One region of the Halobacillus litoralis genome, then DNA from elsewhere that is predicted to be linked to it. Evidence: riboswitches for the same ligand, from Rfam matches in the RefSeq annotation. Region 1 holds a riboswitch; the other holds the start of a gene.
What was found. A riboswitch is a leader RNA that binds a small molecule or an ion and turns the genes downstream of it on or off. The one in region 1 is predicted to bind S-adenosylmethionine.
Positions count from the first base shown of each region.

Region 1 (8,242 bases):
TTAACATATAAGACACAGCTTCCAAGGGGATGCTCGCTTTTTTTCAGGAGCCCTAGCGCAGGAGAAGAAAGAATAACACCATCCACCTTTGGTTGAGCGGTCTCCATTGTACGAACAACCGCAAGGCCTCCCATGCTATGCCCCATTAAAAATACTTTTTTATTGGGGTCCGCCTCTTGAATCCACATCATAATGGTATTGATATAGTCCTGAAAAGAACGGATATGGCCACTCTTCCCTGAAGAACGACCCTGACCTGGCAGGTCCCCATAAATAACGGAATACCCATCCTTTTGAAGTTGGTCGACCAGTTCATGATACCGTCCTGAATGTTCAAAGGCCCCATGAACGAGCACAACCGTTGCACGATCATTGACTGATTCTACTTTCTTCACAGCATCTCCCTCTTTTCTTCTGCTATACTATCAATAGTATAAGTATAAGGGGGTTTTTCATGATTTGCGAATATAAAGGAAAGGTACCTGACATACATCCGAGCGCGTATGTTGCTGAAGATGCTGTGATCACAGGGGATGTAACCATACAGGAAAAGGCCAGTGTTTGGTTCAAGACCGTGATCAGAGGAGATGTAGCTCCCGTACATATTGGCAAGAACACCAACATTCAAGATTTAAGCCTCTTACATCAAAGCCCAGACAAACCATTAATCATTGAGGACGGGGTAACCGTCGGCCACCAAGTCACTTTACATTCCGCCCATATAAAAGAAAACGCGCTGATCGGCATGGGATCTCTTATTCTGGATGGCGCTGTTATTGGAGAACAAGCTTTCATCGGCGCCGGGAGTCTTGTTCCCCCCGGGAAAGTGATTCCACCAAATACTCTCGCTTTCGGACGGCCGGCCAAAGTCATAAGAGAACTAAATGAAGAAGACATTAAGGAACTCAACAGGATCAGAAAGAGTTATGTGGAAAAAGGGCAATATTATAAAGAACTACGAAAATCATGAAGCCACAAATCGATCACTTGAACGAAAAAAACCGTTCCAAACTTTTGTTTGGAACGGTTTTTTTTTATTACTGACAGCGTGCCTTCAATTCTTCGGCTTTATCTGTACGCTCCCAAGGGAACTCCACATCTGTACGTCCGAAATGACCGTAAGCAGCCGTTTGACGATAAATAGGACGACGCAGGTCCAACATCTTAATAATTCCTGCTGGGCGAAGGTCGAACAGTTCACGGACAGCTTCCACCAGTTGCTCCTCAGAAACCGCACCTGTTCCATTCGTGTTAATAGCAATAGAAACAGGCTGCGCAACACCGATGGCATAAGCAAGCTGAACTTCAACAGAATCCGCAAGTCCTGCAGCTACGATATTTTTCGCAACGTAACGGGCAGCATATGCAGCAGAACGGTCTACTTTCGTAGCATCTTTACCACTGAAGGCTCCCCCTCCATGACGAGCATAGCCACCATATGTGTCGACGATAATCTTTCTTCCGGTTAGCCCGGCGTCACCTTGTGGACCTCCAATGACGAAGCGTCCGGTTGGATTAATAAAGTACTTCGTCTGTTCATCAATATATCCTTCAGGCACGATCGGCCCAATCACATGTTTCTTCAAATCTTCCTGGATCTGTTGCAGAGTCACTTCTTCCGCATGCTGGGTAGAAATAACAATTGTATCCACGCGCACTGGCTGATCATTTTCGTCGTACTCTACCGTCACTTGTGTTTTTCCATCTGGACGAAGGTAATCAAGTGTACCATCATTTCTAACATCAGATAGACGTTTAGAGAGTTTATGAGCCAAGGAGATTGGAAGAGGCATCAATTCTTTGGTTTCATTATTAGCAAAACCAAACATCAATCCCTAGTCTCCTGCACCAATCGATTCAATTTCATCGTCACTCATTTTTCCTTCACGGGATTCAAGAGCAACGTCCACGCCTCCTGCAATATCAGGGGATTGCTCATCAATCGCAGTCAGAACAGCACATGTATCCGCATCAAACCCGTACTTCGCACGAGTATATCCGATATCTTTGATCGTCTGACGTACGATGGATGGAATATCCACGTAAGTATTTGTACTAATCTCACCAGAAACCAGTACAAGTCCCGTTGTCACTGTTGTCTCACATGCAACCCTCGCGTTAGGGTCGTTTTTTAAAATTTCATCTAATATCGCATCAGAAATCTGGTCACAAATTTTGTCCGGATGACCCTCCGTGACGGATTCTGATGTGAATAACCGGCGGTTTGCAGGCATTCTTAAAAACTCCTCCTTCTGTAAGTACAAAGTATTAGACGGAACTCTTTACCAGTATGTGCAGAAACTTTTATACGTTTCATATATGTTCATGTTGCCTCTTTTCACAACCAATGGAGCAATTACATAGGAATATCTACAGGTTATCCTGTTCGAATATTTCTTCATTAAAGGCTGAGTTTTAATGAGTGGATGAATCAATCTCATCCCTCTGTTTGAAAAAAAGCCTTATAAAAAGAAAAAACCTTTCCTATTCGAGGAAAGGGGCTGCTTCCTTTCGCTCTTATCGTCCAAGGAGCATGTCCTCCTTGCTTCAGGTTAGCACCGTGTCATGTGCATGACGGTTGCTGGGTTTCAAAGGGCCTGTCCCTCCACCAACTCTGGATAAGAGAGTATCCGTTCTCCGTTATCGTATCGAAAACCTCATTTGTTGTCAATTGAATTCCACCTCATTCTAACGTATTCGTATTTAGTAAACGTTTGAATGAAATTCACATATATTATTAGAAACTTTTTTCAATAAGAAATATCCCACTCTTCCATATAAGCTCCCGTTTGTTGAAGACTCAGTTTCGAGATGCTTTAGGGTTTCGTTTGCCATAATGGGAGTCAGGGGTGGCTGGGAAGCTACTCGCTTTCCTGTAGGGGAGCGCCGAGCTCCCTGGGACTGCGTCCTGCGGGATCTCGCCTATCTCCTTCTCCCACGGGAGTCTCGCAGCTTCCCAACCACCCCATTCGATGTATGTGAGAAACGAACCCCTTTACCAAGTTGGATTGTCTTCCGCTATCTCGATTGTTAAAAGCATAGAACGCTCTGTATTAAGCTCTCAGAGTGCAAATACCTGGGCACGGGGATTTTATCCTTATACTCCCATTAAACTGAATAGCTGATTATTCGGGGAGTGGTTTCGAGACACTGATATAGCAAAGGGGCGGAGGGGAATGGCGAGACTCCTGCGGGAAAAGAGTGCTTGGTGAGACCCCGCAAGGCGTTAGCCTGAGGAGGCTCACCGCGCTCCCGCGGAAAGCGAGTTATTCCCCGCAGCCCCCATCCACTCAACAAAAGTCTCGAAACTGAGTCTTTCACAATCCTGCCAGATTGTTGAACAAAAGAGTGGGTTTCTAGTTTGATAATTCAGAATAAATAAAATGTAAGCTTTTTCACGTATAGTATGGACTAAAGAATTCAATGTGTTATACTAATCTCACATTAGGTTGATCATAATAAATGCAAAGGCGGGTCGACACATATGAGTACCATAAATCAAATGTCTGAACTGAATCTTTTACTTGCCCAAGAACATGTCCACCACCAGCTATCTGTTCCACACTTAGTGGAAAAGATTTTATACCGTAATGAAGGTACCCTGACAGAAAAAGGGGCCATCCAGGCAACGACGGGTACTTATACTGGAAGATCTCCGAAAGATAAATTCATCGTTCAGGATGATGTTACACAAGATAAAGTTCACTGGGGAGCTGTCAACCAGCCCATAGATGATCAAACGTTTGTAAAACTATATCATAAAGTATTGGATTATTTGAAAGAACGGAATGAACTTTTTGTCTTTAAGGGCTTTGCGGGGGCAGATGAAAAGCACCGTCTTCCTCTTCAGGTACTCACAGAGTTCGCCTGGCACAACTTATTCGCACAGCAAATGTTCATTCGTCCAGATGAACAGGAAGTAGAAGATCATGAAGCAGAGTTTACTGTAATCTCTGCTCCAACCTTCAAAGCTAATCCGGAGACCGATGGAACGAACTCAGAAGCATTCATCATGATCTCTTTTAAACACCGTATTGTTTTAATTGGTGGCACCGAATATGCCGGAGAGATTAAAAAGTCTATCTTCTCTGTCATGAACTATATTCTTCCCGAGAAGAACGTTCTCCCTATGCATTGCTCAGCTAACGTAGGTAAAGAGGGGAGATGTGGCTTTATTCTTCGGCCTTTCCGGAACAGGAAAGACAACATTATCAGCGGACCCTCAACGTAGGTTGATTGGTGATGATGAACATGCATGGTCAAACTACGGAGTTTTTAATATTGAGGGTGGATGTTACGCGAAATGTATCAACCTTTCTCAAGAAAAGGAACCCCAGATTTTTGATGCCATTCATTTCGGCTCTGTCCTGGAAAACGTAGTGCTTGATCCACAGACCCACCAGCCCGACTACAATGACACAAGTCTCACTGAAAATACACGAGCGGCTTATCCATTAGAGCATATTGATAATACTGTACAACCGAGTATCGCCGGTCATCCGAATGCCATCATCTTTTTAACAGCTGATGCAACAGGTGTCCTCCCACCAATCAGTAAATTGACCAAAGAGCAGGCCATGTACCATTTCTTGAGTGGATATACGAGTAAACTTGCAGGGACTGAAAGAGGAATCACAGAACCACAAGCTACATTTTCTGCCTGCTTCGGTTCACCGTTCCTTCCTCTCCCGCCATCCACTTATGCAGAAATGCTCGGGGAAAAAATTGACCAATTCAACGCAGATGTTTATTTGGTCAACACAGGCTGGTCAGGAGGATCTTACGGGGAAGGGCAGCGAATTAAACTGGCCTACACAAGATCCATGATTCATGCCGCACTGGAGGGAGAGTTAAGCTCTGCTGAAACTTATCAAGATCCATTTTTCGGTTTGAATATTCCTACACACTGCCCTGGTGTACCAGATGAAGTATTATTTCCTAGAAAAACATGGGCAGACGCCGATGCATATGATCAAAGTGCCAAGTCATTGGCAAGCAAGTTTCATGAAAACTTCAAGAAATTCACATATGCAAGCGAAGAAATCAAAAATGCAGGACCGACCTACCACAGGTCATAACAATTGTTTCCTCATCTCCTCATATAAAAGAAGGCCCCGCTGGATTTCCAGCGGGGCCTTCTCTATGCCCTCCACTCACAAACGCTCCCGTTTGTGGAAGACTCAGTTTCGAGACAATTGAGTGATTCTAGGGGCTCCGGGAAAAGGTTCGCTTTCCATGGGGCGGGCGGTGAGCCTCCTCAGGCTACGCCTTCCGGGGTCTCACCTCTCCCACACGTCCCATAGGAGTCTCACCGTTTCCCTCCGCCCCATTGCCATGAAAGATTTTCGAAAACACTCCTAAAAGGTCAGCTCGTATGATTATGGGAGGTGGATGACTAGAACACCTCAACAGTACGTTAAAGCTTAATCCACTTCGCTTTACACCTCTAACAGTTGGATAGTGAAAGACCCGTCCAATTTGGCACAAGGGTTCGTTTCTCCCTTACACCGAAAGGGGTGGTTGGGAAGCTGCGAGACTCCCGCGGGAATGGATGGACTGGCAAGACCCCACAGTGCGAAGCACGAGGAGGCTTGCCGTCATCCCCGCAGGAAAGCGAGTAGGTTCCCGACCACCCCTGACGCCCAACATAGCAACGAACCCCGGAAACATCTCGAAACTGAGTCTTCAACAATCCTGCCAGATTGTTGAAGAAACATTAGAAAAAAGGTAGAAAAGTTTAGTTAAACTTTTCTACCTTTTTCAAGCACTCTGGCAACACTTCATCTTTCATCATGAAACTAAAACGATCATTCGATTTTAAATTACGCGGGAGATGACGGAACAATACTGGTCCGTGCGTCTCAAAATAATGATCCTGATCATCGATCGAATCAATCATTGCAAAATACACATTCTTAATGACCGTCCCCCCTTTCCCTTCTACATGGTACTGACCAATGTAGGATAAATGAGAAATAACGGCTCCTGTCTCTTCTCTGACTTCTCTGACAGCGGCGTCTTCCGCTGATTCTCCCTCTTCAACTTTTCCGCCTGGAAATTCTAGACCACGATCTTTATGCTTGGTGAGCAGCCATTGATCCTTGTATCGGCATATCACCCACACATGTTTCGGTGTCTCGGAAAAAGGATGATCCTCAAAAGATAACCGGACAGGGTTGTGGTAATAATCATAAAATGTTTTCATGTCTGCTCAACTGCCTTTAATCCTTGATATACGTTCTGTCTTTCACCTGTTTAAATCGTACCACAAGCCACGCTAAATACAAACCGGTCAGCAGACAAACTTCCCGCTTTTCTGAAAAAATTGTAAAAACACCCACAAACATGAAACGTTCGATTCTTATCATCTACAAGAAAGAAAGCAAAAAAGTGAATAGAACAATAATGGCTCAGCGAACCTATGTAGCGACGATTAAGATGCATACGAACCCCGAATGTTCCGTATGGATATGAAACTTGAAATTGAGGATCATGGGGGAACAAATTGAGGTAAATCAATCCATATACAGTGAATTCAGACGTTTTAACGAAATTAAAGAGATTGTCGTACCTAAGGACATTCTTAATCAAGCAGAGAAAATGGAAGATATGCCTGGTGATATTCTAATGAAGCATAGAAAACCGCTTCTTTTTAAGAAGCGGTTCGATTATTCATTCAATACACCCATCTCACTGATATGATGTTTAGTCGCTTCATCTCCAAGGTCGTAAATCTTTTGAAACGCTTTTTTCATACCAAGATCCACTTCATCGTTCGCCTGATCGTTATGATAGGGATTATACGGAACGTGGGACCGCCAGAAAGACTCTTCATCTGCATTATAAATCTCATCAAATACTTCTCTTAGCGCTTTTACTTCCTCTTCCGTTGCATAAATCGTGAAATCATCATTGTTTGCATCGTGGTTTAAAGAAATTTCCCTTGTTCCCATGTTGATATAATACTTATCCTTATCCATCATTCGCCCTCCTCTTCTCTAGTGTGAACCACGGAGGGGAAACCTATTACAGATTGATGATTCAGGAAAAGGTCTTGTAAACGAGTGTTACTTCATCCAAATATTCTTCATCCACTTCCATACCCATTCCCGCTTTCGCAGGAACCTCAATGGTACCTTTACGCATAACAATCTCAGGGTGTACAAGATCTTTATAAAAATACCTTGTAGAACCGGACAAATCACCTGGAATCGTGAAATTTGGCAGGGATGCTAACGCAAGATTATGCGCTTTGGATATCCCAGATTCCACCATCCCTCCGCACCACACAGGAACCCCACGCGATTGACAGAAGTCATGAATTTGAATCGCTGCGGTTAATCCACCGACACGACTGATTTTTATGTTAATGATTTGACAACTTCCCAGTTCAACCGCTTGGATGGCATCGTGTAAAGACATGATCGATTCATCCAAACAAATCGGGGTCTTCATTTCCTTTTGCAACTTTTTATGCCAATAAAAGTCCCCTCCTGGAAAAGGCTGCTCAATCATTGTTAACCCGTAATCATCCAATGAACGTAAATGGCTTATATCCTCTGCATTGTATTGACCATTCGCATCGATCATGATCGGAAGGGACGGGTCGATTTCTTGGATGGTTTCGATCGCTTCCTTTTCTTTTCCTTTAACCACTTTCAATTTATATCTTTGAAAACTTTCTTCCTTCAACCTGGATACATCTTTTTCTAACGAATCTCCTAGGCTGATCACCGCCCCCGCGCTTACTGATGAACGGATACCTCCCAGGAGATCGGCAAGGCTTCTGCCTGTTTGCTTTCCATACAAATCCCATAGCGCTGCTTCCAGACCCGCTTTTGCCATCGGATGACCCTGCACTCCCCCATTTTGTTCTGCCACATCAGAAGGGTGTTCCGCTCCATTTTTCAAAAGGGACGGAATCAGATGATTTTCTAAAATATTCCAAGCAGTACCTAACGTTTCATAGGTGTAAAAAGGGGTAGGAAATGCCGTCACCTCGCCATAACCTATACAACCTGCATCATCTCTTACTTCTACAATAATAAGAGGACGCTCTTTCAATTCAGCCTGGTGAGTAACGAACGGAGCTTTTAATGGCATGGAGACTTTCCTTAAACGGACGGACTGGATTCTCATTCGTCTCCCCCTTGCTTGAGGCAGGATGACAAATCTCTACGCAATAGTTTGTTCGAGGCATTTCTCGGTAGTTCATCGATCCAATGAACCTCTTTCGGACATT
Region 1 is NZ_CP129016.1:1,977,846-1,986,087, reverse strand. Features, by position in the region: gene LC065_RS09995 (alpha/beta hydrolase) at 1-395, opposite strand, end outside; gene LC065_RS10000 (serine aminopeptidase domain-containing protein) at 1-7, opposite strand, end outside; gene LC065_RS09990 (gamma carbonic anhydrase) at 455-970, shown strand; partial or broken gene metK (methionine adenosyltransferase) at 1,038-2,234, opposite strand; SAM riboswitch class I at 2,515-2,625, opposite strand; partial or broken gene pckA (phosphoenolpyruvate carboxykinase (ATP)) at 3,485-5,078, shown strand; gene ytkD (RNA deprotection pyrophosphohydrolase) at 5,738-6,205, opposite strand; gene LC065_RS20500 (DUF6612 family protein) at 6,493-6,702, shown strand; gene LC065_RS09970 (hydrolase) at 6,669-6,980, opposite strand; gene menC (o-succinylbenzoate synthase) at 7,042-8,139, opposite strand; gene LC065_RS09960 (o-succinylbenzoate--CoA ligase) at 8,136-8,242, opposite strand, start outside.

Region 2 (8,242 bases), 430 kb from region 1:
GTTGAATGGCAGAGCGTCTATACTTGGCGCTTGGCTTACCGCCCGGTGTGTGATCTTTTCACCAGCTCCTTTCAGATAGACCGGTTTATGCTTCCCTTCCGCTGCTTTTTCCGCAGATGTCACGACGACGGCTGCTCCACCGGCAACAGGCATGACGATTTCCAGCAGGTGAAGCGGATCGGCAATCATAGGAGAGGCGATAATATCTTCGACTTCAACGGGCTTGTTATAGAAAATCGCATCCGGGTTCAACTGAGCATTTTTCCTGTGCCAGTACGCGATCCTTGCAAAGTCTTCCTGCGTGGACCCGTACTCTTCCATGTGCTGTCTTTTTATGAGGGCATAGGAGGTATTGGCTCCCGATGCACCGAAAGGCACATCAAATTCGCGGATCGGATTACGGTTTGGCGATCGTAATGTTTCCCCTTTTTCATTTTTGTTGGCTAAAACACAGACGACGGTTTCACACATGCCTGCCTGGATGGCTGCGGCGGCTCTCCAGATCATCCCTGGTCCGGTCGCTCCCCCGAGATCCACTGTGTTGGACATCGTGGGATCGATTCCCAGATACTCAGAAACCGTCGCCGGCACATGCTGCGGCGTTTCCCCGACTTGGGGTCCGACGAGCAGGCCGTCGACGTCTTCTTTGGAGATGCCGGCATCCTGGATGGCGAGACGGACGGATTCTGCAATCAAACTTAAGGTGGTTTTTCCTTCTGAATAACGGACGGGCTTCAGCTCACCGATTCCGGTGATCGCCCCTTGAATTTGGCTGGCCATTACACGAACTCCCTTTCTGAAAGCTGACGAAATGCTTGTAAGCTGGATGGATTACGTAAGGACGCTTCGTTTTTCACTTCTTCTCCTAAAGCGGCTGTTTTCGCTGCTCCTTCGACTCTTTTTCCATTGATGGTATGAGGGATTTCCTCCACTTGATAAATCCGCTTCGGTACATGACGAGGAGAAGCTTTGGTCCGGATTTGTCGCCGTATTTCTTTTGCCGAGTCTTCTGTAAGGTTTTCCGTCACCACACAAAGCACGATTTCTTCATCATGATCTTTCGGTAATCCGAAAACGACGCTGTCTTTGATTTCGTTGATATGGTCGACGACACCATAAATTTCAGCGGTACCAATGCGGACGCCGCCTGGATTCAATGTCGTATCGGCACGTCCATATATGATGAACGATTGGTCGATGGTCTGTTCAGCTAAGTCTCCATGTGTCCAAATCCCTGGCCGCTTAGAAAAATAGCTCTTCCTGTAACGTTCCTCTCCACCTTCACCGAAGAAGGTGAGCGGCATGCTCGGGAATGGTTTGGTGCAAACAAGGTCACCCTTTTCTTCGTAGACCGATGCTCCTCGCTCATCCAATACATCAACCGCCATTCCTAACGCTTTGCATGCAATTTCGCCTTGCTTCAATGGATGAACGGGTGATCCCATTACAAAACAGCCGATGATTTCTGTTCCGCCGGAAATGGAAGCAAGGAACAGATTCTGTTTGATCGTTTGATAGATCCAGTTGTATTGCTCTGGTGCTAAAGGAGCCCCGCAGGATAGCAGACTTTTCAAAGTGTCGAGCGAGTGACTGCTTTTCAGATCGACGCCTGCCTTCATCAATGTATCCAGGTACTTAGGACTTGTGCCGAAATGGGTGATGCCCACTTCATCCGCAATGTCCCACAAATGGGTGAGGTAATCTTGCCTTACGGGAGAACCGTCGTACAATAAAATAGCCGCTTCACTGGCTAACCCTGAAACGAGCCATGGATACATCATCCAGGCGGTATTGGTGTACCAGAACAACACATCATTTTGCTGGACATCGCAATGCAGCTGGTGTTCTTTCACATGTTGCAGGAGTGTCCCCCCGACCGAATGGACGATCGCTTTCGGCAGTCCCGTCGTTCCCGATGTATATAAAATGTATAAAGGATGATTAAAAGAAACGGGTTGGAACGTTGGCTCTACTGCATCATTGTTGCAAAGTTCGTCCCAGGATAGAGATTGTAGTCCTTCAATATCCGTTTCACCTCCGAACGTCACAAGAGCAGATAGTCCTTCCAGATGTTCCGTCGTCTGCTTGATTTTTTCTTTGATCTGGAATGGCTTTTGCTTATATTGATAGGAGAGCGTAGCAATCAACACTTTCGGTTTCACCTGACCGATGCGATCGACGATCCCTTTCGTCCCGAAGTCAGGGGAACAGGAGGTCCATGTCGCCCCGAGTGAAGTGGTCGCAAGCAAGGCGACCAACCCTTGGATATCGTTCGTCGTGACCCCGGCCACACAATCGCCTTCCTGTATACCTAATCGCTTTAACCCTTCCTGAGCTTTGGCAACTGATTGCCTTAGCTCATGTAAAGTAATACTTCGTTGAATGCCTTCCTCATTCGCTTCATAGGCAACGATTCGATCAAGAGAACCGCGCAGTAAGTTTTCGGCGAAGTTCAACCGTGCTTCCGGAAACCAGGTACTATCCGGCATGGAAGTGCCTGGGACAAAAACACGGTCTCCCTTTTCTCCGATAATTCCCGCATAATCCCACACCGCTGACCAAAACTCTGAAAGGTGGGAAACGGACCAGCGGTGGAAACGTTCATAAGGGAAAAGCGGCTGGCCGGTATAGTCAGCAAAAGCTTTGATGTGCGATTGTTCTATTCGTTCGCTCGATGGCTCCCATAGATAAGGGGAACGCTGAGCGGTGATCGTTGTATTCATTGGGTTTGTCTCCTTTCGAGTTATGAATAAGGAACTTCAATCAACAGGGCCATACCCTGTCCACCACCGCCGCAAAGGGAAGCGATGCCTTTTCCTCCGCCGCGTCGTTTCAGTTCATGGGCAAGGGTCAAAACGAGCCGGAATCCTGTGCCTCCTAAAGGGTGACCAAGAGCGATTGCGCCACCGTTCACATTGACCCGGTCATAATCGATGCCAAGCTCCCGGCAGCTGCCGATAACAACACTGGCAAAAGCTTCATTGATTTCAAATAGATCGATATCCTCGGTCGTCAATTGGTGTCTGTCTAATAGTTCTTGGATCGCTTGCGATGGTTTGGTTTGTAAACTCGGATCAGGTCCGGCAATCTCTGACCAATCTATGATCTCGGCGAGTGGATCCTGGCCGAGTGATTCTGCTTTCTCTTTAGTGGTAACGATCCCAACGCTCGCCCCGTCCGTCATCTGCGACGCATTGCCTGCCGTAATCGTGCCTTCGTTGGAAAAGGCGGGGGAGAGGCTGGATAACTTTTCTACTGTCGTTCCTTTGCGGATGCCTTCATCTTCCTCGAGTAATCCTGTAAAAGGAGTGATTTCAGGTTGGAACCATCCATTTTCCTGAGCGTGAGATGCTCGTTGCTGGGAAAGGGCGGCATATTCATCTTGTTCCTCACGACTGATCTCGAAGGAGCGGTTTTTCTCATCGGTAAGAGCGCCCATCGAGACATCGGTTAAGGCACACCATAAACCATCGTTCAGTAATGTGTCTTTTAGTAGGGCATGACCAAGTCCGGAAGAAGCACGTACAGGAGCGGTATGAGGTGCATTCGTCATCGAGTCGAATCCACCGACGATGTATAACTCTCCTTCATTCAATTTCAGTCTTCGGGAGGCATCCGCAATCGTAGCGATCCCACCCAAACAGACATTATTCAATGTGATGGCAGGTGTACTGATTTCCACCCCCGCTTTATAAGCGACTTGCCTCGCAGGGTTTTGGCCGCCCCCAGCCTGAATCACTTGGGCAAGCAGCACACCATCCGCCTGTTTGGCTATCGGATTTTTCTCTAACAAAGCGCTTAGCGCATGCGATCCTAGCTCGGATGCGGTTTTCTTTTTCAAAGCCCCTTTCCACTTTCCGAACGGGGTGCGGATGCCATCTAGTAGTACTGTAGTCATCTATGTATCCACTCCTTTTTGTATAATAGAAAGAGCCCTCTTCACAAAAATAAGAAGAGGGCTCTTGGCTCTTCTTATCTTCCAGGATCATCTCCTGCAGGAATTAGCACCTTATCAAGCGTTTGCTTGATGGTTGCCGGGCGTCAACGGGCCAGTCCCTCTGCCTCTCTGGATAAGAATTAAGTATTCAATTGGAAAATATAAAACCTCTCTATCAGCGATAGAGAGGTTAGAGATTATGTAAATCTCTTATCTTCCTGAGCGTTCACTCAGTAGGATTTGGCACCATGCTATGAATATAGCGGTTGCCGGGTTTCACAGGGCCAGTCCCTCCACCTCTCTGGATAAGATGTTCTTTCGTTATTTGGTTAAGTGCCATGTTAGCAAGGGAAAGGACAAGTGTCAATGCATTTTATAGAAAAGTGTGAAAATTTATTTTATTTGATCCCCAAGCTCAAGCGTTTTAGAAAACTAATAGATAGCTCAACCGCAGTGGTTTTCGCTAGTTTTCCGTATCTTTTTCGATTTTACAGGTGTTTAGGTTTTTTATGACCACCTAGGTTTGGTCTTATTAATAAAGTCGTTTTTATTAGGAGAAGCAGGAATTTGGATGAATCGTGTAGTAAATATTTAGTACAAGAATCTATTTTTATTCTTGTCATCCTCGTTATTACTAACATTCAAAAGAACCGACGGAGGGATGGAGGAGCGAGTGAAGATATCAAATAAGGGGGCATACACATGGCAGAAGTATCTTCGATGAAACAGGCTGTTGATGTTTTACTTAAAAAGGGATTATCCAAGCGGGACATCCTAACCAATGTAGATAACAGCCATTTCCCGTTTGAGGATGAAGAAGTTGTGATGACTTTTATTGATCTACAAATTGAGTGTTCCTCTGATGATGAATTTGACAAGTTGGTCGAGTATTTATATGGATTTAATTTGAAACAATAATAGATTTATTCAATTTCGCTCTTTAGCTACTTATTTATAGGATCAGTAGGAGAGTGCAGATATTGCTTAGTAAGTGGTAGAGTCTAACTTTAGCTGTTATATCGAATTGAAGACTGGCGTAGTATCCTCAGTTTAGGTTGGGTACTACGCCATTTTTTTTGGTTATTAAAGCATATTATAGGGTCCTAAATGTGGTTTTTGAGTTGAAAACTTTAGTCTTGTTTATTTAAAAATAATTAACAATTCATCGTGCTTTTATACTAAAATAGAGGTTGTGTAAATAATGTGTGAATACATAAAGAGAAGATTTTTCTTCGTAAAAGAAAGAGGAGAGTGAGTGAATGTTTTTTAAAAAAGGAAAAATAGAGCGTGTACTTGTGCTTGCCATCCTGGCGCTTATTGTCTCGCTGGGAAATTCGGAGGTTAGTTATGCAGGTTCGGATGTTACTCCACCTGTACTAAATGATTTAACTGTTTCAAAAAAGGAAGCTACAGTAGGAGATGAAGTGACAATCACAGCTGATGTGATTGATGATTTATCAGGAGTAGATAGGGTTAGTATCAAGTATGAAGCGCCAGAAGGAACCGCAACAAAATACGTAACACTAAGGTTAAATGCTGCAACTAGCAAATATGAAGGTAGTCTTGAAATTGGAGATTACGATGTTGCAGGAGCATGGAAAATAGATTACTTATACGTAAAAGATGTCCAGGATAACTATTATTATTACTATAATTCTGATGGTGGTTATGAGTATAAACGGGAAACCTCAGAGTATATAGATCTAAGTCCTTATAATATAGTAGTGTCGGGGACGGAAGAAGATAAACAGCCTCCAAAGCTAGACAATCTTCAAGTAACTCCTCTAGATGTAACAAAAAGGGATATTGTAAAGATATCAGCTGAAGTCAGTGATAATTTATCAGGGGTAGATAGGGTTAGTATCAAGTATGAAGCCCCAGAAGGAACCGCAACAAAGTACGTAACATTAAGGTTGAATGCTGAAACTGGAAAATATGAAGGTAGCCTTGAAATTGGAGATTACGATGTTGCGGGAGCATGGAAAATAGATTACTTATACGTAAAAGATGCCCAGGATAACTATTACTATTATTATAACTCTTACGGTGGTGCAGAGTATAAGCGGGAAACCTCAGAGTATATAGATTTAAGTCCTTATAATATAGTGGTATCTGGGACAGAAGAAGATAAACAGCCTCCAAAGCTAGACAATCTTCAAGTAACTCCCACTAATGTAAAAAGGGGAGAAGTAGTAAAGTTCAGTGCTCAGGTAAGTGATAATTTATCAGGAGTAGATAGGGTCAGTATCAAATATGAAGCGCCAGAAGGAACCGCAACAAAGTACGTAACATTAAGGTTGAATGCTGAAACTGGAAAATATGAAGGTAGTCTTGAAATTGGAGATTACGATGTTGCGGGAGCGTGGAAAATAGATTACTTATACGTAAAAGATGCCCAGGATAACTATTACTATTATTATAACTCTTACGGTGGTGCAGAGTATAAGCGGGAAACCTCAGAGTATATTGATCTCAGCTCTCATGATGTAGTGGTAGAAGAAACAGATAAGATTGCACCAATAACAAGCGTGGATTTCACCTCATCCACTCCAATGAAGAATGGATGGTACCCTTCAAATGTTACAGCTACTTTAAGCGCAACAGATGAAGAAGCAGGTATCAAAAAGATAGAGTATCGGACAAATGAAGGAAATTGGATCGAATATACAGAGGCCTTCGAAATCAGCCAGGAAGGCGAAGTTCAGCTTGATTACCGAAGCGTAGACCATGCTGGCAATATAGAGGAAATTCAAACCGAGATCATCAAAATAGATAAAACATCGCCGGTGACGACAACTTCTGAAATTCCTTCCGGCTGGGGTAATGAAGAAATAGAGCTATCCTTAACGGCTAGAGATGAATCTTCAGGTGTAAGTTCTATTGAATATAGAATGAACGAAGGTGAGTGGACTGCCTACGATACACCTATTACGATTGATGAAGAAGGTAAACATGTCATTGAATATCGAAGTACAGATCAAGCTGGGAACCAGGAAGAAATTCAGACGGTCGATGTCAATCTTGATTTTGGATCCCCAGAAACTACAATGAGTTCCGTGAGTGATGTATGGCATAAATCCAATGTGGAAGTAACATTAAGTTCTTCAGATGGTTTGTCAGGCGTCTCAAGAACGGAATATAGAGTGAACGAAGAGGAATGGGCAACCTATGATACTTCTATTCTTGTTGAAGGAGAAGGAAGCAATAAAGTAGAATTCCGAAGCATCGATCATGCTGGAAACGTAGAAGCGACACAAAGCAAAGTGATTAAAGTAGACAAAACCGCACCAGTGACCACAGCTGAAGAAGTACCGACGGACTGGTCCAATCAGGATGTTGAGCTAACCTTATCGTCTTCAGATGAGTTGTCAGGCGTGTCTTCCATCGAATATAAAATCAATGATGGCGAGTGGAAAGACTATAGTGATCCTATTAAGTTAGATCAAGAAGGATCGACAACGATTGAATTTAGAAGTAGTGATAACGTGGGTAATATAGAAGAAGTTCAAAATGAAACAATTAAATTGGACAAAACGGCACCAGTTACTTCAGTTAACGGAGTCCCTGAAAAGTGGGCGAATAAAACGACAGAGATCACATTAACTTCTAAAGACCAATGGTCAGGTGTAGCTACGATTGAGTATAGAATGAACGAAGGGGAATGGACAGAGTATAGCGGTCCGATTACCTTCCAGCAGAAGGGCGAAAATGTCATTGACTATCGCAGTGTCGATACAGCTGGGAACGTAGAAGAGTTTAAGAGTTTAACTGTGAAATATGACGATCATGCTCCACAAACATCAGCTAGTGATGTAGGTAATCAATGGCATAACTCCGAAGTAGAGGTATCCTTGAGTTCCACTGATCCATTATCCGGAGTGGCTAAGACAGAATACCGAATCAATAAGGGAGAATGGAAAGAATATACGACTCCTGTATTGATTGATGAAGAAGGCAGCCACACTGTTGATTATCGCAGTATCGATTATGCGGGCAACAAAGAAGAGGATAAAAGCATCACAATTATGCTGGATACAACGGCTCCAGATACAGCAATGAGTACTGAAAAGCGAGATGGTGATTTGGAGGTAACCCTGAGTTCTTCCGATGTACTGTCTGGGGTGAGCAAGACAGAATATCGAATCAATCAAGGAGAATGGAAGGAATATAACTCTGTAATTCAATTAAGCGAAGAAGGAACTCACACTGTCGACTATCGTAGTATCGATTATGCAGGGAATGTGGAAGTAATCCAATCTACGGAGTTAACGATAGACAAACCTTCCAATGACGGTACTTTTAAAG
Region 2 is NZ_CP129016.1:1,550,439-1,558,680, forward strand. Features, by position in the region: gene LC065_RS07850 (thiolase family protein) at 1-780, opposite strand, end outside; gene LC065_RS07855 (acetoacetate--CoA ligase) at 780-2,723, opposite strand; gene LC065_RS07860 (acetyl-CoA C-acyltransferase) at 2,744-3,898, opposite strand; SAM riboswitch class I at 3,970-4,077, opposite strand; SAM riboswitch class I at 4,145-4,249, opposite strand; gene LC065_RS07865 (hypothetical protein) at 4,505-4,627, shown strand; gene LC065_RS07870 (hypothetical protein) at 4,640-4,855, shown strand; gene LC065_RS07875 (S-layer homology domain-containing protein) at 5,197-8,242, shown strand, end outside.
Region 2: it holds a riboswitch for S-adenosylmethionine, as region 1 does, so the genes downstream of both, LC065_RS07860 (acetyl-CoA C-acyltransferase) here and metK (methionine adenosyltransferase) in region 1, are expected to answer to the same signal.